3 regions of the Empedobacter sp. ULE_I140 genome follow, and region 2 is predicted to be linked to each of the others. Evidence: riboswitches for the same ligand, from Rfam matches in the RefSeq annotation. Region 2 holds a riboswitch; each other region holds the start of a gene.
The links. Region 2 has a riboswitch for S-adenosylmethionine ahead of ACTS9J_RS02950 (TonB-dependent receptor plug domain-containing protein). Riboswitches for the same ligand answer to the same signal wherever they lie in the genome.
Positions count from the first base shown of each region.

Region 1: linked by a shared signal. The riboswitch ahead of ACTS9J_RS08255 (homoserine dehydrogenase) and the one ahead of ACTS9J_RS02950 (TonB-dependent receptor plug domain-containing protein) in region 2 are both predicted to bind S-adenosylmethionine.
Region 3: linked by a shared signal. The riboswitch ahead of ACTS9J_RS11265 (hypothetical protein) and the one ahead of ACTS9J_RS02950 (TonB-dependent receptor plug domain-containing protein) in region 2 are both predicted to bind S-adenosylmethionine.

Region 1 is NZ_JBQMTX010000001.1:1,742,010-1,752,562, reverse strand. It holds gene ACTS9J_RS08285 (hypothetical protein) at 1-153, opposite strand, end outside; gene ACTS9J_RS08280 (IS982 family transposase) at 279-1,157, shown strand; gene ACTS9J_RS08275 (DUF1573 domain-containing protein) at 1,261-1,626, shown strand; gene ACTS9J_RS08270 (metal-dependent transcriptional regulator) at 1,679-2,335, opposite strand; gene ACTS9J_RS08265 (TonB-dependent receptor plug domain-containing protein) at 2,442-4,496, shown strand; gene ACTS9J_RS08260 (thioredoxin fold domain-containing protein) at 4,496-4,942, shown strand; gene ACTS9J_RS08255 (homoserine dehydrogenase) at 4,999-6,180, opposite strand; SAM riboswitch class I at 6,305-6,403, opposite strand; SAM riboswitch class I at 6,849-6,947, shown strand; gene ACTS9J_RS08250 (homocysteine S-methyltransferase family protein) at 6,991-7,989, shown strand; gene metH (methionine synthase) at 7,977-10,553, shown strand, end outside.
Region 2 is NZ_JBQMTX010000001.1:615,496-626,048, forward strand. It holds gene ACTS9J_RS02900 (DUF3108 domain-containing protein) at 1-385, opposite strand, end outside; gene ACTS9J_RS02905 (NifU family protein) at 495-785, opposite strand; gene ACTS9J_RS02910 (Mrp/NBP35 family ATP-binding protein) at 801-1,901, opposite strand; gene ACTS9J_RS02915 (DinB family protein) at 2,036-2,497, shown strand; gene ACTS9J_RS02920 (GNAT family N-acetyltransferase) at 2,530-3,027, shown strand; gene ACTS9J_RS02925 (alpha/beta hydrolase) at 3,078-3,911, opposite strand; gene ACTS9J_RS02930 (nitroreductase family protein) at 4,021-4,593, opposite strand; gene ACTS9J_RS02935 (hypothetical protein) at 4,666-5,427, shown strand; gene ACTS9J_RS02940 (aminodeoxychorismate synthase component I) at 5,443-6,402, shown strand; gene ACTS9J_RS02945 (aminotransferase class IV) at 6,386-6,985, shown strand; SAM riboswitch class I at 7,044-7,147, shown strand; gene ACTS9J_RS02950 (TonB-dependent receptor plug domain-containing protein) at 7,201-9,588, shown strand; gene ACTS9J_RS02955 (APC family permease) at 9,658-10,553, shown strand, end outside.
Region 3 is NZ_JBQMTX010000001.1:2,363,060-2,373,612, forward strand. It holds gene ACTS9J_RS11250 (IS982 family transposase) at 1-16, opposite strand, end outside; gene ACTS9J_RS11255 (hypothetical protein) at 129-410, shown strand; gene ACTS9J_RS11260 (alpha/beta fold hydrolase) at 463-1,257, opposite strand; SAM-I-IV-variant riboswitch at 2,306-2,400, shown strand; gene ACTS9J_RS11265 (hypothetical protein) at 2,449-3,054, shown strand; gene ACTS9J_RS11270 (PaaI family thioesterase) at 3,103-3,525, shown strand; gene ACTS9J_RS11275 (DUF4269 domain-containing protein) at 3,525-4,052, shown strand; gene ACTS9J_RS11280 (VOC family protein) at 4,141-4,827, shown strand; gene ACTS9J_RS11285 (AEC family transporter) at 4,908-5,822, shown strand; gene ACTS9J_RS11290 (dienelactone hydrolase family protein) at 5,926-6,672, opposite strand; gene ACTS9J_RS11295 (putative signal transducing protein) at 6,753-7,169, shown strand; gene ACTS9J_RS11300 (beta-ketoacyl-ACP synthase III) at 7,228-8,226, opposite strand; gene ACTS9J_RS11305 (helix-turn-helix domain-containing protein) at 8,403-9,296, opposite strand; gene ACTS9J_RS11310 (2-hydroxyacid dehydrogenase) at 9,398-10,324, opposite strand; gene ACTS9J_RS11315 (M3 family metallopeptidase) at 10,466-10,553, shown strand, end outside.

The DNA.
Region 1 (10,553 bases), 1.1 Mb from region 2:
AAGAAAATTAACATTAAAATATTCATCTTTATTAGTAACTCCTTCTGTATATTTCTGTTGTTTTACTTCTGCAACAATAGTTTGTAGATTATATTCATTAACAGTAGCTGTAGAAGACATTTGTGCATTAGTAAAATTGTAAACTAGAAGCATTATTGTAACAATTATTCTTTTCATATTAATATATATTAAACCCGTTGTGCATTTTGATTAATAAAGAATAAAGTTGTTCATTTGATTGAAAATCAGTAAATTGTTTTAATTACAAAACATTTACAATGAACAACTTACTTGCAAATTACGAAAGAATATTGGAAGTTCTTCGAAAAATATCAACAGATACACTTTTAATTTATCAACGTAGAAGACCTAAACTTTTTGATTTAGAACTCATCAGTCTTGTCTTAACAGCTGAATTTATGGGTATTGATAGTGAAAATCATTTATTTCGAAATCTTCCTAATGCGTTAAGTTGTAAAATTGAGCGTAGTATTTACAATCGTAGAAAACGTAGATTATCAGAGCAAATTAATAGTATTCGCCTCAAATTAGCGAAAGAATTTAATGAATTTGAAAATTGTTTCATAGTTGATAGTATGCCGTTGGAAGTGTGTAAAATAGCAAGAATTAATCGCTCGAAAATTTGCAAAGAACATCAGTATAGTGCACCAAATAGAGGTTTTTGTGCTTCTCAGCAAATGTCTTTTTATGGCTATAAACTTCATGCTATTTGTTCTTTAAATGGTGTTTTCCAGAGTATTGATATCAGTCCCGCATCTGTTCATGACATTCATTTTTTGAAAGATGTTAAAACTCAAATGTATGATTGTTTGCTACTTGGGGACAAAGGTTATTTGTCGCAAACAATTCAAATTGACTTATTTAATGAAGCTAATATTCGATTAGAAACACCGAAAAGATCCAATCAAAAAGAGTATAAACCTCAGTTTTGTCCATTCAAAAAGTATCGAAAAAGAATTGAAACGTTATTTTCTCAACTATGTGATCAGTTTATGATTAGACGAAATTATGCAAAGACTTTCGAAGGGTTTAAAACCAGAATTTTAGCTAAAATTACTGCTCTTACTGTGGTTCAGTACATTAATAAAACATACTTTAATCGAAATATTAATAATCTAAAAACCCAAATTATTTAAAATGCACAACGGGTATATATTAATTATTTTAGTACTAAAATACAAAAAAAGGTAGACTTTTTGTATTATTTATTTTAACTTTGGTTACAAATTAATTATCGTCATGAAAAAATTAATGTTTTTAGGTGCTTTTGCTTTAGGCGTTACAAGTTTATTTGCTCAAACACTTAGTTTAGAAAAAGAAGAAATTCAATTTGGAAATATAAAGTTGAATACCGAAGTAACAGCTAAGATGAAAGTAACCAACTCAGGTGATAAACCTTTAATTCTTAAAAGCGTTGTTGGTTCTTGTGGATGTACAGTTCCTGAATATCCTACAACACCTATCGAACCAGGAAAATCTGCGGATATTACCGTTAAATATTCAAGTGGTTCTGTGACTGGAGATTTCAATAAATCTGTAACAATCACATCTAACGATCCAGTTTCTTCTCGAAAAATTTTCAGAATAAAAGGAAAAGCGGAATAATTGTAAAGCAAGTTAAATAACTTGCTTTTTTCTTTTTATAAATTAAAAACCATTATCTACCTAATAATCTTGAAGTCACATGATTACTAAATGTTTCAATTTCATTTGATTTTAGAAATTTAACCTTCATTGTTCCATCAAAATCTTCAACAGAAATGATTTCAATTTCATCATTCAAATGAATATTTTTTGAATTCAAATACTTCAAAAATTCATCAGAAGAACCAATAACAGCGCATATTTCTACTTTATCACCTTCTTTAAATTCGGCCAATTTTTTGTAATTGATAATTTCTATTTTTCCATTTTTATCTGGAATTGGAGAACCATGCGGATCTAATTTAGGAAAATTCAATAATTCGTCCATTTTATCGAAAAAAATTGGACTTTGAATATGTTCTATTTGCTCAGCAATTTCATGAACTTGTTCCCAACCAAATCCCATTTTATCTACCAAAAACATCTCTGTTAATCGGTGTTTTCTTACAATCAAAGAAGCTTTCAGAATTCCTTTATCAGATAACCGAAGTGGTTTATACGATTCATAAATCACCAATTCTTTTTCAGCTAATTTTTTCATCATACTGTTTACAGTAGGCATTTTTATTTCCAAATGCTTACTCAAATCCTTCACATTCACTTCTCCTTTCCCATTTTCAGAAAGATGAAATAATGCTTTTAGGTAATTTTCTTCGACCAATGAATTCATGGAAACAAATATAGTTGAAAATTAAGTAAAATTTAAAAATTCATTTTTAATAATATTTTTGTTAGATTTGTCTAACTTTTTAATTTGATTATAAATTTTACTTAACATGAAAACAACATTTTATTTATTCATCACCTTAACCTCCATTCTATCAAATGCTCAGGAACAAAAAGATTCTATTTATATGGAAGATTCTTCAGAAAATTTAGATGAGATTGTAATTACAGGAACAATGAAAGCTGTAAGAAAATCTGATAGTCCAGTTCCAATTGAAATCTATACACCAAAGTTTTTTCAAAAAAATCCAACACCTTCATTATTTGACGCTGTACAATTAATAAATGGTGTTCAACCACAACTAAACTGTAATGTTTGTAACACAGGTGATATTCATATTAACGGAATGGAAGGTCCATATACCATGATTTTAATTGACGGAATGCCAATTGTTTCTTCTTTATCTACTGTTTATGGTTTGAGCGGAATTCCGAACTCTTTGGTAGAACGAATAGAAGTTGTAAAAGGACCAGCATCTTCCCTTTATGGAACAGAAGCCATGGGTGGTATAATTAATGTAATTACGAAATCTCCTAAATCTGCTCCAAAATTATCTTTGGATGCTTTTACAACTTCTTGGTTGGAAACCAATCTTGATGGTGGATACAAATACAATTTAGGAGAAAAGGTAAATAGTTTATTTGGTTTTAATTACTTTAAATATGGTAATAAGAAAGATAAAAATAACGACGGTTTTACGGATGTAACGTTACAAGATCGCATCACGTTATTCAATAAATTTGATTTTGAACGTCAAAAAAATAGAACAGCATCAGTTGCTTTACGTTATTTATACGAAGATAGATGGGGAGGTCAAATGAATTGGAAAAGAAAACTACACAGAGGAAGTGACGAAGTTTATGCCGAAAGTATTATGACAAATCGTTTTGAAGCGATAGGAATGTATCAATTACCTATAAAAGAAAAAATAATGACTCAATTTTCTTATAATTTTCATCAACAGAATTCATTTTATGGTCCAGAATCTTATCAAGGAAAACAACAAGTTATTTTTGCTCAAGCTTATTGGGATAAGATAATTGGACAACATAGCTTACTTTTAGGATCTTCATTTAAATATACTTATTATGATGATAACACAAGAGGTACTGGAGAATATGATGAGGATAATAATCTAATCAAGAATAACCCAATGAATACACAGATTCCTGGTATTTTTGTACAAGACGAATGGACATTAAATTCTGAAAACAAATTATTACTTGGTTATCGATTTGATTATGATAAAACACATAAAGGAATACATTCTCCAAGAATTGCATACAAATTTTCACCTTCATCTCATCATACTTTAAGAGCAAGTTTTGGTACGGGATTTCGTGTTGTGAATGTCTTCACAGAAGATCATCGTGCATTAACTGGAGCTAGACAAGTAGTTTTTGAAAATGAATTAAAACCTGAAAAATCATATAATGGAAATATTAATTATGTATTCAAACTACCAACTTCTTTCACCGCTTTAAACTTTGATTTTACAACATTCTATTCTTATTTCACAAACAAAATTATTGCTGATACAGATACTGACGAAACAAAGATTATCTATGACAATTTAGATGGACACGCAATATCTCAAGGAGTTTCTTTAAACATAGATGCAACATTTGACTTTCCTCTAAAAATAATGCTTGGCGCAACCTATATGGATGTATACAAAAAAGAAGATGGAGAAAAAGAAGTTCAATATCATGCACCAAAATGGTCTGGAAATTTCTTAGCAAGTTATACATTCAAAAAAGGTTTTACTGTTGATTTAACCGCCAATTATAATGACAAAATGAAATTACCTCAAGTAGAAAATGATTATCGACCAGAATATTCAAAACCAACTGTTATTGCAAATATTCAATTAAGTAAATCATTTAAGAATAATATTGAAATCTATGGTGGAATCAAAAATATTTTTAATGTTTTACCAAAAGGCGATGTTATTGCTCGTTGGTGGGACCCATTCGGAGAACCTGGAAATGGCGTTACTCCTCCTAAAGGAAGAAACGATGTTATTTTTGAACCAAATGATTACAGCTATACACCTATGCAGGGAACAAGAGGTTTTATAGGTGTTCGATACAATTTACGTTAATGAAAATCTGGTACTTCATATTCATTTTATCATCATTGAATCTCCAAGCACAGATTTCATTAGAAAAATTTAATTCAATTTCTAATGAAAATCCTAAACCAATTCTACTTTATTTTTCGACAAATTGGTGTAGTTACTGTATGATTCAAAAGAAACAATTAAAAAAGGATAAAGAATTACTTCAAATTCTAAATAATGACATTTATTTTATTGAATTTGAAGCAGAAACAAATGAATCTATTATCTTTTTAAACAAAAAATATGAACCTAAATCGAATAAAAAAACTCACCTATTTTTAGAAGAATTCATTGATAAAAATGAACAAATTAGTTATCCATATTGGGTTTTAATCTCAAAAGATTATAAAATTGAAATGACTTATACTGGATTAATTAAAAATAAACCCCTAAAACTTTTATTGGAAAAGTATTTACAAAAACCTTAATTTTTAGATTTACAAAAAAGCCTCAATTAATATTGAGGCTTTTTAATCACAAAAATTTACTCAAACGCAATTATCGAAAGTTTTGGATTTTCAATAGTCTCTTTTTGTTTGAGCTTTTCTATATCAATCACACCAACAATATGATTGTAATTTTTACTCTGATAACGTTCTTCTATTTCATCAAAAATATTTGAAACATCATCTGCTTGATTCTCAAAACCGATATAAATTCGCTTCTTTCCTGTTTGATTAAAAACTCCTTCTTCTTTGTTTTCATATTTTCGAATCGAATATTGATAATCATATTTCAACGCAGAAATATCACTCAAAACAGCCGAAGAAGTTGGGAAACGCCCTGCTCCTTTTCCATATAAAAATTGCTCATCTGAAAGCGAACTTCCAATCAAAACTCCATTATATTCGTTATTCACAAGCGCAATTGTTTTATTTAATTCAACAAAAGTTGGCAAAACTGTTGATGTAATTTCACCCGTTTGATGATTAATTTTAGAATTAGCAATCAACTTTATTGTATAATTTTTTTCTTTTGCGTATTTAAAATCTTCAACTTTCAATGAAGTAATTCCTTTTCGAATAACTTGATCAACATCAATCTTTTTACCGAAAGCATGCAACGTAATAATTGCTAATTTACTCGACGCATCAAAACCTTCTACATCAGCCGTTGGATCAGCTTCTGCAAAACCACTTTCTTGCGCTGCTTTTAAGGCATCTTGATACGACTCATTTTCATTCGCCATTTTCGTCAAAATGTAATTTGTTGTCCCATTTACAATTCCAGATACATAATTCAATAAATCGTTATCAAAATATTCTTCTAGATTTCTAATAATCGGAACTGACCCGCAAACAGAGGCTTCATAAAGAAAAGAAACATTGTTTTGTGCTTGCAAATCCAATAATTCTTTGTGATGATCTGCAATCAATTTTTTATTTGCACTTACCACATGTTTACCTTTATTGAACGCTTTTATAATGATATCATGTGCCGCATCAGCATCCGAAATTAACTCAACAACAACATTTATTTCATCGTCATTTAAAATATCATCCGCATTAGTCGAAAATAATTCAGACGGAGCATTTCTAGATTTAGAATTATCTTTAATTACAATTTTTTTAATTGCAGCATTCAATTGTGGTTTTTCTTCCAATACCTTGTAAATTCCTTCTCCTACAACTCCAAATCCGAACAATCCGATATTTATTTTTTTCATTTATTTGTTTTGTTTTTAATTATTTACCAAAGAAAAGTGAAGAAAAAAAATGGTTCAATCGCATAAAAACAATTGAACCATTTTGAATAAAGAATATTATTGAAGATTGGTTTACAGTAGTTTTTATTCATCTTTCCTATAAGGATGGATTTAGCACCTTGATTCATTAATCAGGTTGCTAAAGTTTCTTTGGGCCATTTCCCTCCACTTTTCTTGATAAAATGTAAATTTTAATGAACTATTTCTGAGGACAAATTTAGGCGAAAGAATTCTATATATCCAAATTAATTTCATTTCTTTAATTTAATATTTTCCGTAATTATAGATAAAAATACACAAATAATGAATTTTATTCTATAAATATTTATAGACAAAAATAATTTTCTAAAAAATACAATTAAAAGAAAAAACAAATCTTAATAATTTTTAATAAAACCCTATTTTTATTAAAAATATTCTAAAAACTACAATTTTCAATAACTAATTAAAATATTATTTCTTTAAAATAGTAATTTTAAAGAAATATTTTCTAAAATAAATTTCAAAAATGACCTATTAGAGATTTTGAACTATTTCAAACAAAAATTATTTCTATGAACCAAGTTTCGAACTCGTTTTTTTCAATCTTGATTTTTTTATTCTCAATACTTTAAATAATTTTGCACATAGCTTTATAAAGAAAGATGGAGGGAATAGGCCCGTTGAAATCTTAGCAACCCAAAGTATAGTTGGGTGCTAAATCCTACTCAAATAGAGAAAGATAAGGACTTACCTCACACTTCTTCCCATAAGGCTTTTAAAATATTTAGAATGAAATTAGACGATATACTAAAAGAGCGTATTGTTATTTTAGATGGTGCAATGGGAACGATGATCCAAAAGCACAATTTACAAGAAGAAGATTATCGTGGAGAACGATTCAAGGATTTTCATACTTCTTTAAAAGGAAATAACGATTTATTGGTTTTAACCCAACCTCAAATCATAAAAGATATTCACCGAGAATATTTGGCTGCTGGTGCAGATTTAATCGAAACAAATACGTTCAATGCCAATATTATTTCGATGGTTGATTATGACATGGTTGATTTGGTTGATGAATTAAATTACGAAGCCGTTCGTTTAGCGAAAGAAGCGTGTGAAGAGTTTTCTACGCCAGATAAACCTCGTTTTGTTGTTGGTTCTTTAGGCCCTACAAACAAGACAGCCTCTATTTCGCCACAAGTAAATGACCCAAGTTATCGCGATGTAGATTTTGATATATTGGCAAATGTTTATTATCGTCAAGCAAAAACAATGTTAGAAGCTGGTGCCGATATTTTACTTGTTGAAACTATTTTTGATACTTTAAATGCAAAAGCAGCATTTTATGGAATTCAAGATGCAATAGAAAAAACAGGAATCAACGTTCCTTTAATGGCTTCTGGTACAATAACAGATAAATCTGGACGTACACTTTCTGGACAAACAACAGAAGCTTTCTTGATTTCATTAGAACATATTGATTTAATTTCAGTTGGGTTAAATTGTGCTTTAGGTGCAAAAGATTTGATTCAATATTTAGAAGTTTTAGCCGAAAAAGCACCATTTTATGTCAGCGCATACCCAAATGCTGGTTTACCAAACGCTTTCGGTGGATACGATGAAACTCCTGAAATGATGCGAGATTTTATCAAACCCTTCTTGCATAAAAAATTGGTAAATATTTTAGGTGGATGTTGTGGAACTACACCAGATCACATCAAATTGATGGCTGATTTAGCAAAAGAATACGAACCTCGAAAAATTAATGTAGAATGTCAGGCGTAAAAATTCAACTTTCTGGATTAGAACCTTTAATTGTTCGTGAAAATTCAAACTTTGTCAACGTTGGTGAACGTACAAATGTTACTGGTTCTAAAAAATTCTTGCGATTAATCAAAGAAGAAAAATTTGAAGAAGCACTTCAAGTTGCACGTGATCAAGTAGATGGTGGCGCGCAAATTATCGACATCAATATGGATGAAGGTATGCTTGATGGTGTAGCTTCTATGGTGAAATATTTACGTTTGATTGCTTCTGAGCCTGATATTTCGAAAGTTCCAATTATGATTGATTCTTCGAAATGGGAAATTATTGAAGCTGGTCTAAAAAATGTTCAAGGTAAAGCGATTGTCAACTCAATTTCTTTAAAAGAGGGAGAAGAATTATTTATCGAACATGCGAAGAAAATTAAACGTTACGGTGCTGCAACAGTGGTTATGGCGTTTGATGAGAAAGGTCAAGCGGATAATTATGAACGTCGAATCGAAATTGTAAAACGTTCGTATGATATTTTGGTAAATCAAGTAAATTTCAATCCAAGAGATATCATTTTTGATGTGAATATTTTCCCAGTTGCAACAGGAATGGAAGAACATCGCCGTAATGCCATCGATTTTTTTGATGCAACAAAATGGATCAAAGAAAATCTTCCGCATGCGTTAGTTTCGGGTGGAGTTTCGAATGTTTCATTTTCCTTCCGTGGAAACAATGCGGTTCGTGAAGCGATGCACACGGCGTTTTTATATCACGCCATTAAACACGGAATGGACATGGGAATCGTCAATCCAGAAATGATTGAGATTTACGATGATATTCCAAAAGATTTATTAGAACACGTTGAAGATGTTTTATTGGATCGACGTGACGATGCAACAGAGCGTTTGATTGATTTTGCCGAACATCTAAAAGGTGTTACAAAAGAGAAAAAGAAAGATGATGCTTGGCGCGAATTACCTTTAGAAAAGCGTATTGAAATTTCTTTAGTAAAAGGAATTACAGAATTTATTGACGAAGATACTGCAGAAGCTTTGAAAAAAATTGGTTCGCCATTACGTGTTATTGAAGGTCCTTTGATGGACGGAATGAACGTTGTTGGAGATCTTTTCGGAAGCGGAAAAATGTTCTTGCCTCAAGTAGTTAAATCGGCTCGCGTAATGAAAAAATCTGTTGCTTATTTAACGCCATTTTTAGAGGAAGAAAAACTTAGAAATAAAACAGACAAAGAGCCTTCTAAAATCTTAATGGCAACTGTAAAAGGTGATGTTCACGATATCGGAAAAAATATTGTTTCAGTCGTTTTAAGCTGTAATGGTTTCGAGATTATCGATTTAGGCGTAATGGTTTCTTCTGAAACAATTTTAGACGAAGCGCAAAAAAATAATGTCGATGTGATTGGTCTTTCTGGATTAATTACACCTTCGTTAGATGAAATGGTGCATGTTGCTAGAGAAATGAAACGTCTTAATCTTGATATTCCATTGATGATTGGTGGCGCTACGACTTCTAAAGCGCATACAGCTGTTAAAATTGCACCAGAATACGATAAAGCAATTCATGTTTTAGATGCTTCTCGTTCGGTTACGATTTGTCAAAAATTGATTGGAAATCAACAGGCAGAATTACTTACAGAAACAACTATTGATTATACAAAAATTAGAGAAGGTTTCTTGAATCGTGCTGTATCAAAGGAATATCTATCGATTGAAGATGCTCGAAAAAATAAATTAAAAGTTGATTTTGAAGAAAATAAACCTTTTAAACCAAATAAATTAGGTGTTTTTACGCATCAAACAACAGTTTCTGAATTAAGAGATTTTATAGATTGGACTCCATTTTTCAAAACGTGGGATTTACACGGAAAGTTTCCAGCGATTTTAGATGATGAAATTGTTGGAACAAATGCCAAAGAATTATATGTTGATGCATTGTCGATGTTAAATAAAATCGAAACTGAAAATTTAGCAAAACCAAAAGCTGTTTTTGGGCTTTTCAAAGCGAATACGGTAAACGATGACACGATTGAATTGTTTGATGAAAATGATAACAAAATCGAAGAATTTTACACACTTCGTCAACAAGCAAAAAAATCGAAAGAACAACCAAATATTTCGATTGCTGATTTTATTGCGCCAAAAGATTCAGCTATTCAAGATTATATCGGTGCATTTGCTGTCACAGCTGGTCAAGAAATTGAAGAAGTTGCTAAAGCTTACGAAACAAATTTAGATGATTACAATTCGATTATGGTGAAAGCAATTGCCGATCGTCTAGCTGAAGCTTATGCAGAATATTTGCACAAATATGTTCGTACAGAAATTTGGGGTTATGCGAAAGATGAAACTTTATCAAATGATGAATTAATTTCAGAAAAATATAAAGGAATTCGCCCCGCTCCTGGTTATCCTGCATGTCCTGACCATTTAGAAAAAGAAACAATTTTCAAAATCTTGGATGTAGAGAAAAATGCAGGGATTGAGTTAACAAGTTCTTTGGCCATGTATCCTGTTTCGTCTGTTTCTGGTTATTATTTTGGTAATCCAGAAGCAAAATATTTTGGAGTTGGAAAAATA
Region 2 (10,553 bases):
TTCCATCTCGTTTATTTTCAACTTTTGCTTTTCTATTGGCGTGATCAAAATAATAGATTTGATGACGTTTGTAACTTCCTTCTACAATATTTCGAACAAATTTTGTCGGTTTCAAATCTGTTTTATCAATATACGATTCGTAATTATCATCTACCTTAAAAAAAGCACGTACCGCACCAGTAGAAGTTCCTTTTCCTACGATGTGATAATGGCTTTTTCCGTTCAATGTAGCTTCTCTTACATCAATTGAAGCAAAACCTGCATTCAATCCAGAATAATGAACTCTAAATTTTAGATTTTCGCCAACTTTGTAGTTGTTTTGAGCATTTAAAGGCAATGCAAATGAAAGGACAATAAAAGTAAAAAATAAAATATATTTTTTCATTTTGAATTTTTGGTTTTGAGGTTAAGATTCAAATTGTTTGCCAAAAATAATAAAACGCCTTTATAAATTGATATAAAGGCGTTTTAATTTATGAGAATCTAATGATATTCTAATTTTCTTCTTTTAAGGAAGATATTTGATCTGCTTCAGTTGAAGTTTCAAAATCTGAAACATTGATAACCGAAACTATTTCTGGAACATATTTTTTGATGGTCATTTCAACACCAGACTTTAAGGTCATTTGGTTGACAGAACATGCTATACATGCACCTGTAAGGCGAACTTTTACAATATTATCTTCTACAGATACTAATTCGATATCGCCTCCATCTGAATTTAAGAATGGTCTAATTTCAGTTAAGGCCTTTTCAACTTCTGAATATTTTTCTTCTGGAGTCATGATCTTTTACTTTTTTTAATTTTTTGCCGAACAACCTGCCATCGTTGTAATACGAACGGCTTCTGTTGGAGGCAAAGTATTGTTACGTTCTACTAAACTTTGTACTGCGTTACGTGCAATTTCTTTGTAAACATTAGCTACAACAGTATCTTCTTGCATTGCAGCTGGACGACCAACGTCAGCAGCTTCGCGAATAGATTGTACAATTGGAATTTCGCCTAAGAAAGGAACACCAATTTGTTCTGCTAAGTTCTTTGCACCATTTTGTCCAAAGATATAATATTTGTTGTTAGGTAATTCTTCTGGTGTAAAATACGCCATATTTTCTACAATTCCTAAAACTGGAACATTAATCGCTTCCATTTGGAACATTCCAACTCCTTTTTTTGCATCTGCTAATGCAATATTTTGAGGCGTAGAAACTACAACAGCTCCTGTAATTGGAACTTGTTGAACGATAGATAAATGAATGTCACCTGTTCCTGGAGGTAAGTCGATTAATAAGAAATCTAATTCTCCCCAATGTGCATCACGAATCATTTGATTCAATGCTTTTGCAGCCATCGGTCCTCTCCAAACAATTGCTTGATCTGTATCAGCAAAGAATCCAATTGATAATAATTTAATTCCGTAAGCTTCTACTGGTTTTATTTTCGTTTTTCCATTAACTTCTACAGAATATGGACGAGCATCTTGACAATCGAACATAATTGGCATAGAAGGTCCGTAGATATCAGCATCTAATAAACCTACCTTGAATCCCATGTTTGCTAAACTTATTGCTAAGTTTGATGAAACAGTAGATTTACCAACACCACCTTTACCTGATGCTACAGCGATAATATTTTTAACACCTGGCAATTCAGAACCTTTGATTTCGTTCGGATTTTTTTCTTCAACTTCAACAGAAATGTTAAGTTTAAGATTTGACTCAGGTAAATTTTCTTTAAATGCATTTTTCAACGCAATTTCCAAACGCTTGCGTTCGTGCATTGCAGGCGAAGGAGAAACAATATCCAATATAATATCATTTCCCATCACTTGAGCGTTACGCATCCAATTGCGAATACCTAATTCTTCTAATACTTGATATATTTGATCTCTTGTGTAAGCCATCTTTTAATTTTAATGAGACAAAATTACGAAGAATCAAAGACTTTAAATAATCTAAAAACGTGATTTTAATTGTTTTGCTTTATAATTTGATAAATAGACTTAATTTGATGTATATTTAAACTTTAAATCTGACTATGGAAGAGCATATTATTTATCTGACGAATATAAGAAAACAGATTATTGATGAGCTTGAACAACACTCTCTAAAGCAACTACTTTATATACCTGTTGGCTATAAAAACAATTTGTTTTGGAATGCGGCTCATGTTTTGGCAACTCAGCAATTGATCCATTATTATTTAACCGATAATAGGATGTTGGTCGATATTCAGTTTATTCAGAAGTATAAAAAAGGAACAATCGGAAATACGGAAGTAACGGAAGAAGATGTGACAGAATTGAAGGAAATGTTGGAAAGTACACCAATGCAGATGTTCAAGGATTATCGTTCGGAAAAACTATCGTATTATCGATCATATAAAACAAGTTTTGGTATGACGTTAGAATCGATTGAAGATGCAATTTTGTACAACAATATTCACGAAGCAATGCATTTGGGCTATATGATGGCGATGAAAAAGAATATTCCTTTTTAAAATCAAAAAGAGAATAAAATTTAAAAATTTAGATGTTAACATACAGAGATGCTAAACGAAGCGATTTAGAAAAAATAACAGAAATTTATAATTCTACAATAGCTTCGCGATTAGTAACTGCCGATACAGAACCAGTTTCAGTTGAAAGTAAAGTAAAATGGTTCGAAGAACATTCACCTGAAAAAAGACCACTTTGGGTTGTAGAAAATGAATCGAAAGACATTGTAGGTTGGGTAAGTTTTCAATCTTTTTATGGAAGACCAGCTTATGATGCAACTGTAGAAATTAGCATTTATTTAGATGCTATGCAACGTGGAAAAGGTTTAGGAAAACAAGTGTTGGAATATAGCATTACGAAAGCACCAGAATTTGGAATCAAAACGATTTTAGGTTTTATTTTTTCGCATAATGAACCGAGCTTGAAATTATTCAAGCATTTTGGTTTCGAAGATTGGGGAAATTATCCCAATATTGCAATTTTAGACGGAATAGAAAGAAGTTTAACTATTTTAGGAAAACGAATCGCATAAAAAACCCTCACTTCATTTGAAGTGAGGGTTTTTTATTTATCAGATAAATTTTATTTACCAATACTCCAAATCAATGCTTTTTCTTTAGTTGCTCTGTAAATTGTAGCATGTTCTTCTTTAGGTTCTGGAGAATAATTCCATTGTAGATTTGGAAGTTTTTCTTGCGTTAAAATATTCTTCAAATCATCTGTATAAGGTAAAATATCACTTGCTCCAGATCCTGCAAACCATAACTTTTTTGGAGTTGAAGGAAATTTAGCTAAATCATTTTTTGAATTCAATAACATTTTTTGATCGTTCCACCAAAGTGAAGGATCAATTGCAATATAATAATCAAACATTTCGGGTTGTTTCAGAAAAGTTTCCATGATAAATAATCCAGCCAACGATTCGCCAATAATTCCTTTATTATTTTTAGTGCGATACTTTTTCGTGATTTCAGGAAATAACTCATCCTTGACAAAGCTTCTAAATTCATTAGAACCTCCCACAACATCGGCTATTTTTTTATCTTCTTCATTTTCAGTTGGTGGACTCAAATCTTTGCGACGTTGTATATTTTCTATTCCAACCAAAATAACTGGTTTTATTTTTTTCGAAGTAATTAAGCTATCCAATGTGTTTGCAATATGTGGAAAATCCTCTTTTGTTCCGCCATCTGGCATATACAAAACGGATAACGAATCCTGAGAAGTCGAATATTCTATTGGAACCCAAACATTAATAACTCGTTTTTCATTTAGAATTTTAGAATCAATTGTAAATGTTTCGTGTTTCGGGATTGGATCGTTGTAAACAGGCAGATTAGAGTTTTTGCAAGATGTAAAAAAACTAATAGAGATTACAACTAATAAGTAGTTAAAAATCGATTTCATGTATTTCATATTAAAGTATTTATTCAAATATACAAAAATCATAAAGAGTTGATTTTCTATTTAATAAAAAAGACCACTAAAAAATAGTAGTCTTTCTCAAATTATTTTCAGAAGATTTTTAATATTCTAAAAATCTCACTTTATCTTCGATTGGTTGACGAATAGCTTCTGGGATTTCTCCATCAAATTTTCCCATATAGAAAACACCAACACATTTTTCACCTTCTTCCATAGTTGTAAACTCATCAACATTGGCGATAATATTTGCTGGAGAAGACCAATATGCACCAATCTTTAGCGCACTTGCCATTAACCACATATTCTGAACTGCCATAGAAGTAGCAGCTAATTCTTCCCATTCAGGATTTTTTTCTGTGTTGATAAAATTGATTAATACAATTTTATTCGACTTATCACATTTCTCAATTAATGCATTTATTTTTCTGTCGCTCAATTGATCTGTTGGCGTTCCTTGCACATAAACACGCTTTACGTATTCGCGGAAACGGTCTTTTGCAGGCCCTTCTAAAACGACAAAACGCCAAGGTTCTGTTTTTTTATGAGATGGCGCCCAATTTGCTGCATCAAAAATTTGATTCAATTCTTCGCGCGTAATTTCTTCTTGATTGTATTGCGGAGGAAATATAGAGCGTCTATTTTTTATGATTGATAATAAATCGTTTGCATTCATGTTGTACCAATTATTAATTTTATTCTACTAATCAAGCAAATTTACATTAATTTCAATTAAACCAACGTTAAGATGAAAACATTAGACTACAACAAAATTGAATATTACAAAAACAATAAATTCCAATTTGATATCGGGAAATATTTCAATCAATCATTAGAACTTTTTCAAAATAATTGGCAGCCATTTGTTATTTATGCTCTTGTTGCAGCTATTATTTATATGTTTACTTCCTTCACTATAATCGGATTGCTTTTTGTGATGTATCCACTTATAATGGGATTTATGATTGGTGCAGAACGTGCCGAAAACAAAATGTCGTTAGAGCTAGGTGACTTTTTTGGAGGTTTCAAAAATATAGGAAGCTATTTCCTTTTAACACTTATCGTAATGGGAGTCGCAATAGTTGTAATGTTACCATACATTATTTTTTCTTTTTTACCACTTATGTTTAATGATCCCGAAAATGTAAACCCAGCATTAATGATTGGTTCATCGCTTTTTGGTATGTTATACATCTTAGTGGCGACAGTATTTTTATTGTTCTTACAAGCGTGTATTTATCTGGCTCCGTATCTTATTCATTATGGAAATATGAGCGCTATTGACGCAATGAAAACTTCTTATGCAATCGTAAAAAAGAATTTTTGGTGGATGGTTCTAATAGCTATTGTTGTTAGTCTGGTTGCTTCAATAGGAGCTATTGCTTGTTATGTAGGTGCGTTAGCAACTTATCCAATTGGCTATATGATGGTTTATTTTATGTTAAAAGATATGATTTTGACAGATGATGAAAAAACAGAAATTGATCTACTTGGTACAAACCAAGAATAATATTAATTTTATCGAATGTTAGCAAAGCATTCGATTTTTACGAAAATGAATGAATTGGGAGCTGCAAAAGTTCCCTTTTTTTTTATGATCGATTTTTTGAAAGAAAATGGAGAAGTAGTTCCGTTAAATGAATTACCTGATGAGATAAAATTTGAAGTAGATTCAACAAAAAAAGAATCTTTTCAGAAAGATTTTAAATTCAATAAATTCCCGATTTCTTTCGACGAATATTTGCCAAAATTCAATTATGTTCACGATAATCTTTTGTTTGGAAATTCATATTTAACGAATTTAACGCTTCCAACAAAAATTGAAACTGATTTGACTTTACACGAAATTTTTCAGTTTTCTGAAGCAAAATATAAACTGAAATATAAAAACGAATTTGTTTGTTTTTCTCCCGAACGTTTTGTGAAAATTGAAGATCAAAAAATCTTTTCAAATCCAATGAAAGGAACCATTGATGCCTCGATTCTAAATGCGAAGCAACTTATTTTGAATGATGAAAAAGAAGCTGCCGAACATGCAACAATTGTCGATTTAATCAGAAATGATTTGAGTCTTGTTTCCGAAAATGTTGAGGTGATAAATTATCGCTACATGGATGAGGTGAAGACAAATGATGCAACACTTTTGCAAGTGAGTTCTGAGATAAAAGGCGATTTGAATGATGATTATTATCAAAATTTAGGAACGATTTTCGATCAACTTTTACCTGCTGGTTCTATTTGCGGTGCGCCCAAAAAGAAAACCGTTGAAATTATTTTAGAAGCCGAGAAGTATCATCGAAATTTTTATACAGGAGTTTTTGGTGTTTTTGATGGCGAAAATCTTGATAGTGCTGTGATGATTCGTTTCATCGAAAATAATCAAGGTGAATTATTTTTCAAGAGTGGAGGAGGAATAACAGCAAAAAGTAAGGCAAAAGCAGAGTACGAAGAATTAATACAAAAAGTGTATGTTCCAATTTATTGAATCGATTTGTTGTGTAAACAAACAACTTCGAAATTTAGAATTTCATCAAGCGAGATTTGATCGAACAAGAAATGATAATTTTACTGAAATCAATCCGATTTTATTGGACGAAATTATTAAGTTTCCGACAGATTTAACGGACGAAAAATATAAAGTTAGAATTGTTTATGATCGTGAAATTCAATCGGTAGAATTTCAATCGTATCAAATCAAACCCATTGAAAGTATTCAACTTTTTGAGATCGAAAATAAAATTGATTATTCCTACAAATATTTAGATCGTTGGTTTTTTGATGAATATTTAAAAGAGTCAAAAACAGATGATTTGGTCTTGGTAAAATCAAATTATATTACAGATTGTATTTATTCGAATATTGTTTTTTTTGACGGTTCTCAATGGATCACGCCACGAACTTTTCTGTTGAAAGGGACAATGCGAGAAGCTTTGTTACAATCAGGCGAAATCATTCAGAAAAATATAAAAGTTTCAGATTTAGTTAATTTTAAATCATTCAAACGAATCAATGCGATGATGAATTTAGACGAAAGCCAAGAATTGGATATTTCGTTGTTAATTCAATAACTCTATGAAATTGATAGAGTATTGTTTGCGTTTTCATTTTTTAACATTACCTTTGCATAACTTATCAAGAAAGGTGGAGGGATTGGCCCTGTGAAACCTTAGCAACCAGATGACTTATAATCTAAGGTGCTAAATCCAACCTATTAGAGGGAAAGATGAGTAAAAGTATTTCACTTTTATCTGTTGGTTTCTTGAAAGTTTTATGATAATTAAAAATGAAAAGAAACAAATTTTTACTTGCTTCATTCGCATTTATTTGCGCATCTACACTTTTTGCTCAAGAAGTTGAAAAGGAGGAAACAAATCTTAACGAAGTTATTTTAATCGGTGGTCGTACATCAGAAAGAACGGTGGTTAATTCGTCAGTTCCTGTCGATATTATCGATGTTGAGAAATTGAAAACGTCTTCTCCTCAATTGAGTGTGAATGATATTTTGAATGTGGTTATTCCTTCTTTTAATTCTGTTCGTCAATCATCTGCCGATGGAACGGAGCATATCGATCCTGTGACATTGCGTGGAATGGGACCAGATCAGGTTTTGGTTTTGATTAATGGAAAACGACGTCACACAACTTCGTTGGTGAATTACCAAAATACAGTTGGAAATGGTTCTGTAGGAACAGATTTAGGCGCAATTCCGATTTCAGCAATTGATAAAATTGAAGTTTTACGTGATGGTGCGGCTGCGCAATATGGTTCTGATGCAATTGCGGGAGTTGTAAATATTGTTTTGAAATCTAAACCAGGTGGTGACGCGTCTTTGACGTATGGTCAGACTTCTCGAAATGATGGAGAAACGTACAATTTTAACGGAAGTTATGGAACGAAACTAGGACAATCGGGTTCGATTGTTTTTTCGGCTGTTGTAAGTGAACGTAAAAAAACAAATCGCTCGAAAGATCATAATTTAGATATTTTTGGAGATAATTTCGCGTACGATTTTGCAGATGATCCAGATGTAGCAAGAGCTGTGGATGACGCTAAAATTGCTGCTTTAGGGCTTTCGAGAAAAGATTTTAGATTTCAAATTGGAGATGTGGCAATCAAGAATCAACAATTTTTTGTAAATGCTGAAACGGCGATTAATGATCGATTAGATTTTTATTCATTTGGAGGAGTTTCGTTGCGCCAAGGTAATGGATTTGGTTTTAGAAGATTGCCAAGTGAATTGTCTGAAGATGCGTTAAAAATTTATCCAAATGGTTTTCAAGCAACGTTAAAATCTAATGTAAATGATTATTCAAATTCTACAGGATTACGTTATTCATATGATGGATGGAAAGTTGACTTGAGCAATACTTTTGGATTAAATTCATTCAAGTATGATTTAGAAAATTCAATTAATCAATCATTAGGCTTAAATTCTCCAACCGATTTTTACGCTGGGAAACATCAATTTTTACAAAATACAGTCAATTTAGATTTTTCGAAACGAATCAATCAAAATGTTAGTTTAGCGTTTGGAGGAGAATATCGTTTTGAACAATATAAAATTGAAGCTGGAGATGAAGCGTCTTATTCAGGTTCTGGATCTGAATCTTTTGTAGGGTTTTCTCCATTGAATGTTGTAAAAGGTGATCGTCACTCAGTTGCGGCTTATGTAGATGGAGAATTGAAATTTGGAGATTTTACGGCTGATTTAGCTGGACGATTTGAAAATTACTCAGATTTTGGAAGTACAATCAACGGAAAATTAGCGATGCGATATGAATACGCAAAAGGATATTCGGTTCGTGGAGCGATTTCGACAGGATTTAGAGCACCTTCTTTACAACAAAAATATTTCAGTAATTCGTATACCGATTTATTCTTGAATGATAATGGTGATCAAGTTTTGGTAACAAAAGGAATTATTCGAAATGAGTCTGAATTGTCGAAAGAAATTGGTTTGGATAAATTAAAAGAAGAAAAATCAATCAATGCAAGTTTAGGTTTAACATTTCGTCCGACTTCAAAATTATTTATCACATTGGATGGATATTTTATAAAAGTTGATGACCGAATTGTCTTAACTTCTGATATCACAGATCCTGCTTTAGAAAAATATAATGTAGCGACAGCGCGTATTTTTACGAATGCAATTGATACAGAAACCAAAGGTTTGGATTTAGTAATTTCCTATGATACTCGTTTAGGTCGAGGAAAATTGAATGCAAGTTTATCAGGAAATATCAACGAAACAAAAATTGTCGGTTATCATTTTCCAACAGCTTTAACAATTCCAACGGAAGAATTTTTTGGTCCTGATCAAGTCAATATTATCGAATCATTAAGTCCAAAAACAAAAGCAACTTTAGGATTGAATTATGCAATTTCTGGATTCAATTTTATGGTGCGTAACACGTATTTCGGAAAAGTGACAAAAGATGGATATCCTTGGGGAAGTATCCAAGAACATACGGGAAAAGCGGTGACGGATGCTTCGATTGGTTATGATATTACAAAGAATTTCAACTTTACAATTGGTGCAAATAATTTGTTTGATGTTTTCCCAGACAAGCAAGTTTATGAGAATTCTTATTATGGAATTTTTCCGTATGCGCCAGTTCAAATGGGGATGACAGGAGCGTATTATTTTGCACGTGCAAGTTTTAAATTTTAATCAATAATAAAATATTCAAAGTGTCAATTTTAATGTAAATTCAAACATTCAATTGGCACTTTTTTGTGTATGGCACATTCAAAAATTGGTTGGAAAACCGCAGCAGCTTTAGTGATTTCGAATATGATCGGAACAGGTGTTTTTACCAGTTTGGGTTATCAAATTTCTGATTTAAAAAATACAACTTCTATCTTATTATTGTGGTCAATAGGAGGATTGTTAGCGTTGATTGGCGCATTTATTTATTCGGAATTAGCTTCAAAATTTAAACAATCAGGAGGAGATTATATTTATTTATCTCGGACATTTCATCCCGTTTTTGGTTATTTATCAAGTTGGATTTCTTTATTCGTTGGTTTCTCAGCGCCGATTTCTTTAGCGGCTTTGGCAATGGGAAAATACTTGAATGTTTTCGGGTTTGATTTAGGAAAAGAATTTGCAATAGCCATGATTTTGATTGTTGCCGTTTTTCAATCATTCAGTCTAAATTTGAGTAGTAAATTTCAGAATATTTTTACTATTCTAAAAGTTGTATTTATTGTTGTTTTAATTGTTTTAGGTTTTTATTTTGCTCCAGCAGTTGAGCCAAATGCGGTAGTTTTTGATTCGACTTGGAAAAATGAATTGTTACTTCCTGCATTTGCGACGTCTTTGGTTTATGTTACTTTTGCTTATACAGGTTGGAATTCGGCTTCATACATCGTAGAAGAAATTGAGCAACCAAAACAAAACTTACCAAAAGCACTATTTATAGGCGTTATTTTTGTCACGATTTCTTATGTTTTGCTAAATTATGTTTTCTTGAAACATGCATCAGCAGGAACTTTGGCTGGACAAGAAAATGTTGCAAATATTTCGTTCGGTAATCTGCTTGGAAATAATGTAAAATGGGTGAGTTGCTTTATTGCTTTACAATTAATTGCGACGATTAGCGGTTATTTGTGGATTGGTTCTCGTTTGACGCA
Region 3 (10,553 bases), 1.7 Mb from region 2:
CAAGTAAGTTGTTCATTGTAAATGTTTTGTAATTAAAACAATTTACTGATTTTCAATCAAATGAACAACTTTATTCTTTATTAATCAAAATGCACAACGGGTATTATTTATTAGAAAATCATGAAAATTTGAAAGATTTAAAATACTTATACAAATCTTTCTTTAAATATAAAACTCCTTTAAAATATGGAAAATTAACCCATAACTCAATAAATTGGTATAAGACTCTTATTGATAGTTATGATTCTGACAATTATGATTTAAAATATAATGAAATAGTTAATAAATTAAACAAATTTTATATAACTGCTTCTGGTAATCCAAGAAAATATATTGATAATACTATTGATTTATTTAAAGAATTATTAGACAAAGAAATTATAAATTTAGACAAGAAGACTATTTCTTAATATATTATATAAAATTCACTAAAAAAAAGCTCCTTATCAGGAGCTTTAGTTTTTATGCGACATTATTGATAAACTCTTTTTCGAGGATACCGTCTACTATTTTTTCAACCTTATCGATGTTTGCTTTTAGTAATTCGTTGTCTTCTATTTGTTCTATTTCGTGGAACTGTACATGTTTGTTAAACTCTTGCAGTTTGGCGTAATAACGTTTCAATTCTGCTTTGTTGAACAAGTTTCCATTCTTCACATAAATCACATGTATTTTTGATTTGATGTATTGCGAAACTTGCAATATATCGCCTCTATTGCGTGATATATCTATCGAATAAAAAATAGATTTCAGGTATTCGCTTTTAGCTGTTGGCTCTTTTACCAACCAATCTGTAGTCTTAGGACTTGCTGCTATCGGAATAATATTCAGCACCTTATTTGGATACAAACATGCCATTTCCCACGCTAATCCTCCACCTAAATCTGCACCAATAATGGCAAAAATCTCGTCTACTTCCAATTCAAATAACGTCAACCAAAACAATACCGCTACATCGCGTGCTGTAATGTGATCGCGTGGAATATAGTCGTACTTTATGGTTTCGGAAACGCCATTTCCAGGAATATCTATACAGATTACCGTATACTCATTAAGATCAATTGCTTTGTTTTTCCCCATGACTCCATCCCAATGATAGGTACAATCTGAATCTCCATGTAAGGAATGGTTAATCAAAATGACTGGAGCTGTTCCTAATGGAAGTCCAAAAAGTTGAAATGTTACCGAAACATTGTTTAAGATTGTGTTGTCCTCTAAGGGCCAAACTGGGATCGTTACTTGTTGTAAACTTTGCATTGTTTTTAATTTTATATTGGTAATTGTTGTTTTTGTTCAAAAAAAATCCCCATCGAAACTCGACAGGGAACATAAAATATATTAAAAAATAAAATCTCTTTTTAGTATACATGACTTTCCCACGTCTGGATATTCCAAACCTGTTTGCGAATCGACATATATAAGCACGTAAACTTCATTTTTTAATTACTTTGTTAGTCAAATGTATAAAATAATTTTCGGCAAACAATTAAATTTCTCTTAATTATTTGTAAAATTTTCTAAATCTCTATTTTTAATAACGAATTCGAAATATCTTCTTGAGGAGATTATGGTGATGTTTTCTTAATGAGAAGCTGAAATGAATTCAGCTTGACAATCCATGTATTTATTAGTTTATATTGTTTTTTAAACTTATTCGTTTAGATTCTTCATTTCCGTTAACGATTCATTCAGAATGACAATAGGTAAAAAATACCTACTTGAGGAGATTATAGAGGAGTTTTTTTGATGAGAAGTTGAAATAAATTCAACTTGACAATCTTTATTTTATTAGTTATAGCCTATTATATAATTTGAATAAAAATTCGTCAATTCGAGTGATTTTTAGAAATGTAATGAATAAAAATTGTATCGAGAATAGAATTTTATCTTCTAAAACTTTATTCTCGATACAAAATTCTAAAAGAATTTCACTCGAATTGACGGGTTTTATTGATAAAATTATCAGAATACATAACGGGTTCGTTATATTCTTTTTTATACAGAAGTATAAAAGTCTTGTCACCCTAAACTCGTTTCAGGGTCCTATCTAATTCAGAACATAAAAATTACAACCACATAGAGACATAGATTTAACAATATTGATGAATAGAGATAAATTGAAAAAAGAATAAGTGAACTAATATTACGATGTATCTATGTGGTAGAATATTAAAAAACAAATCAAGTAATTATTTAAAACTTTATTCTCGAAACAAAATCCTATTTAGAATATTATTCTAAATAATTGTTTTAAAATAAAATTATCAGAATACATTACTACATATTCAATTTTTTATGTAGTTTTACATCGTATTTCGAATCGTAGAAAACGATACCAACCGAGAGGAGTCTCCACGGTGGTAAAACAATACGGGAGTTCATCCAAAAACAACGAAAAATCCCCTATTATCGAAATACAATAATTGTTTTATTTTAACTATTTATTGTATGTCACAAAACATTTCTGAGCTTAATTTAGCTCCTATATCAGATGAAAAATTGGTCGATTTTATCAACCAACAATTACCTATTATAGTTCCTGCGCTAAAAGATCATATTGTCGAAGAATTCAAGAGAAGAGGTTTGGATTATCGTCATCTATACAATGTAAAAACAGATGAATTGAATATTAAACTTCCGCTTAGTTTGATTGATGGTTGCTTGTTCGAGCGTAATATTCCCAAACCGCCTTTGGTAGGGAATTTCTACGCTGTTGTACATAGATTGAGAAATTTTTTGCAACATAGCAAAGAATTGAACGGAAAACGCCTTAAAACGTTTCATTATATCTTCGATCAACTTTATTTACCTTATGAATTGATTGATATTATTTCGGAAGATGATGTCAAAAATCTAACTGAAGATGATGTATTTATTACCTTCAAAAACTCGAAACAACATTTCCCGAACGATAAGATTATCAATAAAATTCCGAAAAATAATTTATTGATTACCGTCGACAAAGGGAATTATTACCGCGGTTTGGATAAAGTAATTTTGTCGCATCATAATACAATTATCAGAGAAGAAAACTTGAATAACGTAACTGCATAACTGAAATTGCTTTCGACAAATCTCTATATTTGTTGAAAGCAATTTTATATGACGCCAGAAAAAAGAGAATTAGTAGAAGCAAGTTTTAATCGTTCGGAAACCTTAAAATTTTATAACGCATCACTTATCGAATGCGAAACGGACTATGTTTCGATTAAGATTCCAAAACAAGAAATGATGACACGTAAGCACGGAATGTTTAATGGTGCTATGATTGCTTCTTTGGTTGATGTTTCATCTGGTTATGCTGCTGTTTCTCACTATGACGACGATTGCTACGTGGTAACAGTTGAGTTAAAGGTGAATTATTTGCGACCTGCTTTGGGTGATTATTTACTATCAAAAGCCTATGTGATAAAAGGCGGAAAAAAGATAAGCACCATACGCACAGAGATTTTTGTGGTTGATGAAACTACTAACAAAGAAACCCACGCTGCTACTTCTTTGGTGACTATGATGAGAATAAAATGATGCAAGATTTTCTTACCATTGATTATTTAGAACACGGAAATGAAATACAACACAATGTGTTTCATTTGTTGCGCAATCATCAAATTTTAGAAAAACTTGACACATACAAACCTATTGTCGTAGGTACAATTCCGATTGAAATCAATATTGAAAATAGTGACATTGATATTATTGGTGAAACGTCTAATTTTGAAAAGGCCGCAAATCATTTATCAAAGAATTTTTCTCATCATATTGAATTCAAAATCGATCAATTAACAAACAATAACGAAACTTGTTTGACGTGTAATTTTAGAATTGATACGTTTGAAATTGAGATTTATTTAGAGAATAAGATTCCAACCGAACAAAATGCCTATCGACATATGCTCATTGAGGCGAAACTACTTGAAAAATTTGACGAATCATTCAAAAACAAAGTCATCGAACTTAAAAAGAATGGTTACAAAACTGAACCTGCTTTTGCAAAAGTTCTTGAGTTAAAAGGTAATCCATATCTCGCCTTATTGAAGTATGAAGTAGATTAAACAGTTTTCTTATAACGCAATTAATTAAATCAATTCAACTTGTTATTTTCTTCTTTTTTGTTGATTTACTTTTATAAAAAATCGCAGAATGAAAATAAGAGAATTACAATTGTTTACAAATGAGTTAGAAAAAACGAAATCATTTTATACAACTATTTTAGCTTTTGAGTTAATTGAAGAAACAGAAAATCAGTTTAGCTTACAAGCTGGTTGGACAAGATTAACTTTTATAAAATCGGATGAAGAACATATTTATCATTTCAGTTTTTTAGTTTGTAAAAATCAATTCGAAAAGGCATTTAATTGGATACAAAATAAAACTAAAATCCTAAACACCGATGCCGATCAACATATTGCAAACTTCGAAAATTGGAATGCACAATCTTTTTATTTCTATGACGGAAGTAGAAATCTTGCTGAAATGATTACACATTATAATTTAGCTTATGAGAATGATGTAGAATTTGATCAACATTCTATTTTAGGAATTTCTGAAATTGGTTTACCTACAACTGATATTGAGGCTACCAATCAATTATTAGAAGAGAAAACAACATCTAAATTCTGGAAAGGAGATTTTGAAATTTTTGGTACAAACGGCTCAGATGAAGGGAAAATATTATTACCAAATTACTTTATTAAAACAACTTGGTTTCCTACAACTGATACAATAACTCCTACTCCATTTACAGCTATTTTGGAAAATGAAAATTGTTATTCAAAAGTAATTTTCAATAATAATAAATTAAATATATCTAATCTTGCCATTTTATAAAAAATAAGCATTGAATAAAAAGTGATATCTTAAGGGTAAAAAAAAATGGGATTGTAACTTTGCATTCCAAATATCTAAAAATGGTAAACTTTATATTAATCGCAGTCTGCATAATCGCCGGAATGGTGTTTAAAGCAACAAAATCTATACATCCTGATGCACATAAAGGGATCAATACGTGGATCTTATATTTGGCTTTACCAGCAGTCTCGTTTAAGTATTTACCAAAAGTAGAATGGTCGCAAGAGATGCTATTCCCTATCTTTTCGACTGTCATTATTGCCGTTGGAAGTTTGTTTTACATGAAATTCTACAGCAAAGCAAAAGGCTATTCGGAGCGTTCGAGAAGAACATTGGAATTGGCAAGCGGCTATAGCAATACATCTTTTATTGGCTTCCCTTTGATCTCAGCATTTTATGGAGAAAAGTATTTGAGTATTGCGATTATTTGTGATCAAACCATGTTTTTGTGCTTGTCAACCATCGGAATAGTTTCTGCGTTAAAAGGCGGAAGTAATGGATCTGGAGCAATAGATTCTAAATTTATCTTGAAACGATTATTTACTTTCCCACCATTTTTGGGTTGTATTAGTGCATTGATTTTATCTCAATTTATCGACTTATCTCCTGCCGAACCATTCTTCGACAAATTAGCTGCAACCGTAGGTCCATTGGCTTTATTTTCGGTTGGATTGCAATTAAAGTTTAATGGTTGGAGAAAATTATGGTCACAAATTTCGATGTCTATGGTTTACAAATTAATGATTGCGCCTGCAGTTGTAATGCTTTTAGCCATCGTAATTGGAATAAAAGGTGATGTGGCTAAAATCTCTATTTTTGAAGCTGCTATGCCTACATTAGTGACATCGAGTATTATTGCGGAACAATTTAAACTCAATACCAAACTAACCAATTTGATTATTGGTATCAGTATTATTGTAGGCTTTTTTACAGCTGCTTTTTGGTATGAAATGATACAATTGTTTATTCAGTAGATTTACATATTACGGTTTTTATTAGAATTAAGATAAATTTTATCTTCTAAAACCTTATTCTCGATACAAAATTCTAAAAAGAATCTCATTCGAATTGACGGTTTTATTTCAATACTTCTTCTAAAAACAATAATGTATGTTCCCAAGCTCTATCTGCCATTACTTTATTATAATCAGGTGATTCTGGATTGGTAAACGTGTGTTTTGAATTTGCGTAAGTTATCATTTGCCAATCTGTTTTTCCTTCGTTCATTTCAATTACTAAATTCGAAATATCTTCGGGTTTTACAGATTCATCTTCAGCAGGATGTTCAATCAAAACTTTTGTTTTAAGAGGAATATTTTTTCGAGCCGAATCTTTTGCTAATCCACCATGAATAGAAACAACGCCAACAACAGCTAATTGCACACGAGCAGCTTCTAATGCGCCTGTTCCTCCAAAACAATAACCAATTACAGCAATTTTACTTGGATCTGCACCAGCTTTGATTAACTCTTTCAACGCCAAATCAATTCGTTTTTGATAAGCTGCATAATCAGACTTGTATTTTCCTGCTATTTTAGCCGCTTCCGCATTATCTTTCGGATTGTTTCCTTCTCCATAAATATCCGCAACAAACGCAATATAGCCTTCTTTTGCTAAATCTATTGCAGCTTGTTTTGCTTCGTTATCAGCTCCTTTCCAAGCCGGTAAAATCAAAACTCCTGGACTTTTCTTTGTCGTATTATCAGTTACTAAACCGTTCAATTTTTGCGAACCATCTTTATAAGCAACTTGTTTTAGGTTTTGCGCATTTGTCGTATTCATCATCAATACAATTAAAAATAAACATTGAATTACATTTTTCATCTACTAAAAAATTTAAGACATTAAGATAAAAAGAACTAATTTTATATCGGATATTGAATTGAATATTTAACACAATTAGCATGGAACTTATTACATTAAAAACATTTGAAAGCCCTATTGAAGCACATATTTTACGTTCAAAATTAGAGAGTGAACAAATTGATGCTTTTGTTATTGATGAACATTCGGTTGGGATGAATCAGTTTTTGTCGAATGCCATTGGTGGCGTGAAAGTAAAAATTAAGAAAGAAGATACTGATTGTGCTATGAAAGTTTTAGAAGAAATTGATACTTCAAATTATACCAATAATTTGGATGAAATTCTTGTTTGCCCTAAGTGTGGAAGTAATGAGTATTACAGCAATTACAAGTCAATGAAAGGTGGAAAAGGTTTACTTTCTTTATTATCTTCTATCATATTTTGGGTTTACCCAATTTACTACAAAAACGTGTTCAAATGCAAGAAGTGTGGTGAAGAATTTAATAGTTTACAATAAAAAAAGAACGACAATTTCTTGCCGTTCTTTATGAACAAAAATATATGATTTTTATTGATTAAATTGTCCAACGCAATAAGCTTGCTCCCCAAGAGAAACCTGCTCCAAAGGCTGTCAACATCAATAAATCTCCTTTCTTTAATTTTGCTGTATTTTCCCAAATACATAACGGAATTGTCGCTGCAATTGTGTTTCCGTAATTCTCAATATTGATTAAAGTTTTACCTTCTTCAATATTAATTTCATTACCAACAGCGTCAATAATTCGTTTATTCGCTTGATGCGGAACCAACCAATTTACATCTTCTACAGAAAAATCGTTGCGTTTCAAAACATTGACACACGTATCACTCATTGATTGAATTGCATTTTTGAATACAATTTTTCCATCTTGTCTAATGTAACGCTTCTCATCAACCAACAACTGTGAACTCGCTGGATACAAAGAACCACCTCCTTCTATATTCAAGAATTCTTTTCCAGTTCCATTACTCTGTAACAAAGCATCCAAAATTCCTTCTTCATTTGTAGGCTCTAACCAAACTACTCCAGCTCCATCTCCAAACAAAATATTTGTCGAACGATCTTTGATGTCTACATACGCACTAATTTTATCAGCACCAATGACCAAAACATTTTTGTAACGTTTGCTTTCAACCAATGAAGCACCCATGTCCAACGCGTATAAAAATCCAGAACAAGCTGCATTCATATCAAATGCCCAAACATTCTCTATTCCTAACTTTTCGCACACAATATTCGCAGTAGCAGGCATCAACATATCTGGTGTAGAAGTCGCAACAATCAACGCATCAACATCTTTGATGTCTTTTTTGTATGTATCAATTAAATTCTGAATTGCACTAACCGCCATATCAGAAGTCGCTAAACCTTCCTCTAAAATACGACGTTCTTTAATTCCCGTTCTTTTTACAATCCATTCATCAGAAGTGTCTGTAATCTTTTCTAAATCGAAATTAGTTCGTTTATTCTCTGGCACATAACCACCGATTGCTGAAATATGTGCAAATATTTTTTTTGTAAAATCTACCACCATAAAATTCTTTTCATTCAAATTTCATGTATCGATTATCTACTAAAAGACGCATCAATTAAAATTTGAGCAACAAAGGTCTATCCATTTTAACAAATTAGTTAGCAAAATAAACGTAATAATATGTCAGAAAGACGTTTTTAGAAAGTTTTCACATTTACATTGATTTACATCAATTATTAATTAGAAGCTATGAAAGTTCTTGGAGAAACACCGGCATAATTTTTGAAAAATTTACTAAAAACTGAGGTATCTATAAAATTTAATTCTGTCACAACATCAGAAACACTATTTTTTGGGTTCTTTAGCAAGACTTTTGCCTCTAATACAATGGCTTCAGCAATGATTTGTTTGGGTGATTTATTAAAGACTTCGACAATAATTTTAGTCAAATGTTTACGACTAATAAACATTTCATCTGCATAAAATTGTACATTACGCTGACGACGAAAATGAGTTGAAACTAAATACAAAAACTGCTTAGCCAATTCCTCCTTTCTGACTTCTTTCGTTGTACTTTTTGCCGTTACAGCTTGGTTGTAGTAATTTCCCATCTCATACATCAACACTGAAAAGTGATGTAAAACCAAATCTTTTGCAAAGATATTTTCATTCTTGATGGTATATTTACTAATCTTATTCAGATTGTAGCGCATATCACGTACAATCTTTTTATCTAAAGAAATGATTTTAGGATATTTGGACGATAAAAATTCTACTAAATTATTGGATTTCACGTGAAAACCAGCTTCAATAATCAGATCTGAATCAATGAAGATTGCTTGAACAGCAAAATCAGCCGAATGCTCTATAATCTCGAACAACTGACCTGGAAGAACCACAATAATATCGTCACGTTTGATTAATGTTGGTTCTAAATTCACCGTGATTTCACATGTTCCTGCTGTGATTAAAATCAACCCAAGCGACGTAAACTTATAAGGTTTTCGTTTTACAAAATAATAATTGTTCTCAGGACCTACGTCAAAGATTGCTAACCGACGATCAGTTGCTTCTTCTTTGTAAGTTCTTAAAATATTATCAATTGAATAAAGTTGAATATAATCACTCATTTTTAGCTTTTATTTTTTCAAATACAATGTTAAAAGATTTTTTTGACAAGTAAAAACATAAATGCGTCTTTTTAACAAAATCTTACGTCATTTTGGTATATCTAATAACCTCTTTCTAATGAAACTTCATTCAATAAAGCTTCGTTATTTTTCATTCTGTTATAGTTATCTGCAACTTGTTTTAGAGCAGTTGTTGCATTTGTAACACTCGCAATATGAGGTGTTACATAAATATTTTCATTCGTCCAAAAAGGGTGATTTTCAGGTAAAGGTTCTTCTACAAAAACATCTAAATAAGCCTCTTTTATTTTTTTTTCTTCGATTGCAATTAATAAATCCTTTTCGACCAAATGTGCTCCACGACCAACATTAATCAAAACTGCATGAACTGAACATTCTTTAAAAAAGTCTTTATTCAAAATACCTTCTGTATCATCTGTCAAAGGCAAAATATTGACAATAAAATTAGTTTTAGAAATCGCAGCATTCAAGCCTTCTTTTCCAGAAAAAGATTCTACTCCATTTATATTTTTTGGCGAATTCGACCAACCTTTGACTTGAAAACCTAACGCAACAAATTGCTCTGCTACTAACTTTCCGATTTCACCTAATCCTAAAATAGTAATAGTTGTTTCCTTGATATTTTGATAAATAGTAGGCTTCCACTCTTTACGAACTTGATCTTTATAATACGTCAATAGATTTTTCATTGAAGTCATAACACAAGCCAAAACATGCTCAAACATTTCTTGCTTCAAAGCAGGATCAACAATACGTGTTACCTTTATTGAATCTGGAATTTTGGTATGCAACAAATGGTCAATTCCTGCTCCAACAGATTGTACAACTTTTAGATTTGGAAATTCAGCCACATAATTTTTGTGCGGTTTCCAAGTTGCAATAAATTCTACATCTTCTAGATTTGAGATATTTGGATAAACTTCAACTTTCGTATCTGGCAACAATTCTTGTAAATTTCTTTGCCATTCTTCTGTTGATTTTTGATTGAATATTAAGGCTAAACTCATAATTGATTACTTTTAAAACAAATGTAAATAACTCCAAATTAATCACACATTAAATTTGACGATTTGTCAGATTTCTTACATTTGGATTAGAATTTGAAAGAGTTCAAACAAATATATTTTAACTAAAAAAATACACTATAAATGACAAATCCGTTATTAGAAAAATTTGAAACACCTTTTGAAAGTGCTCCTTTTTCTAAAATCAAAAATGAAGATTACAAACCTGCTT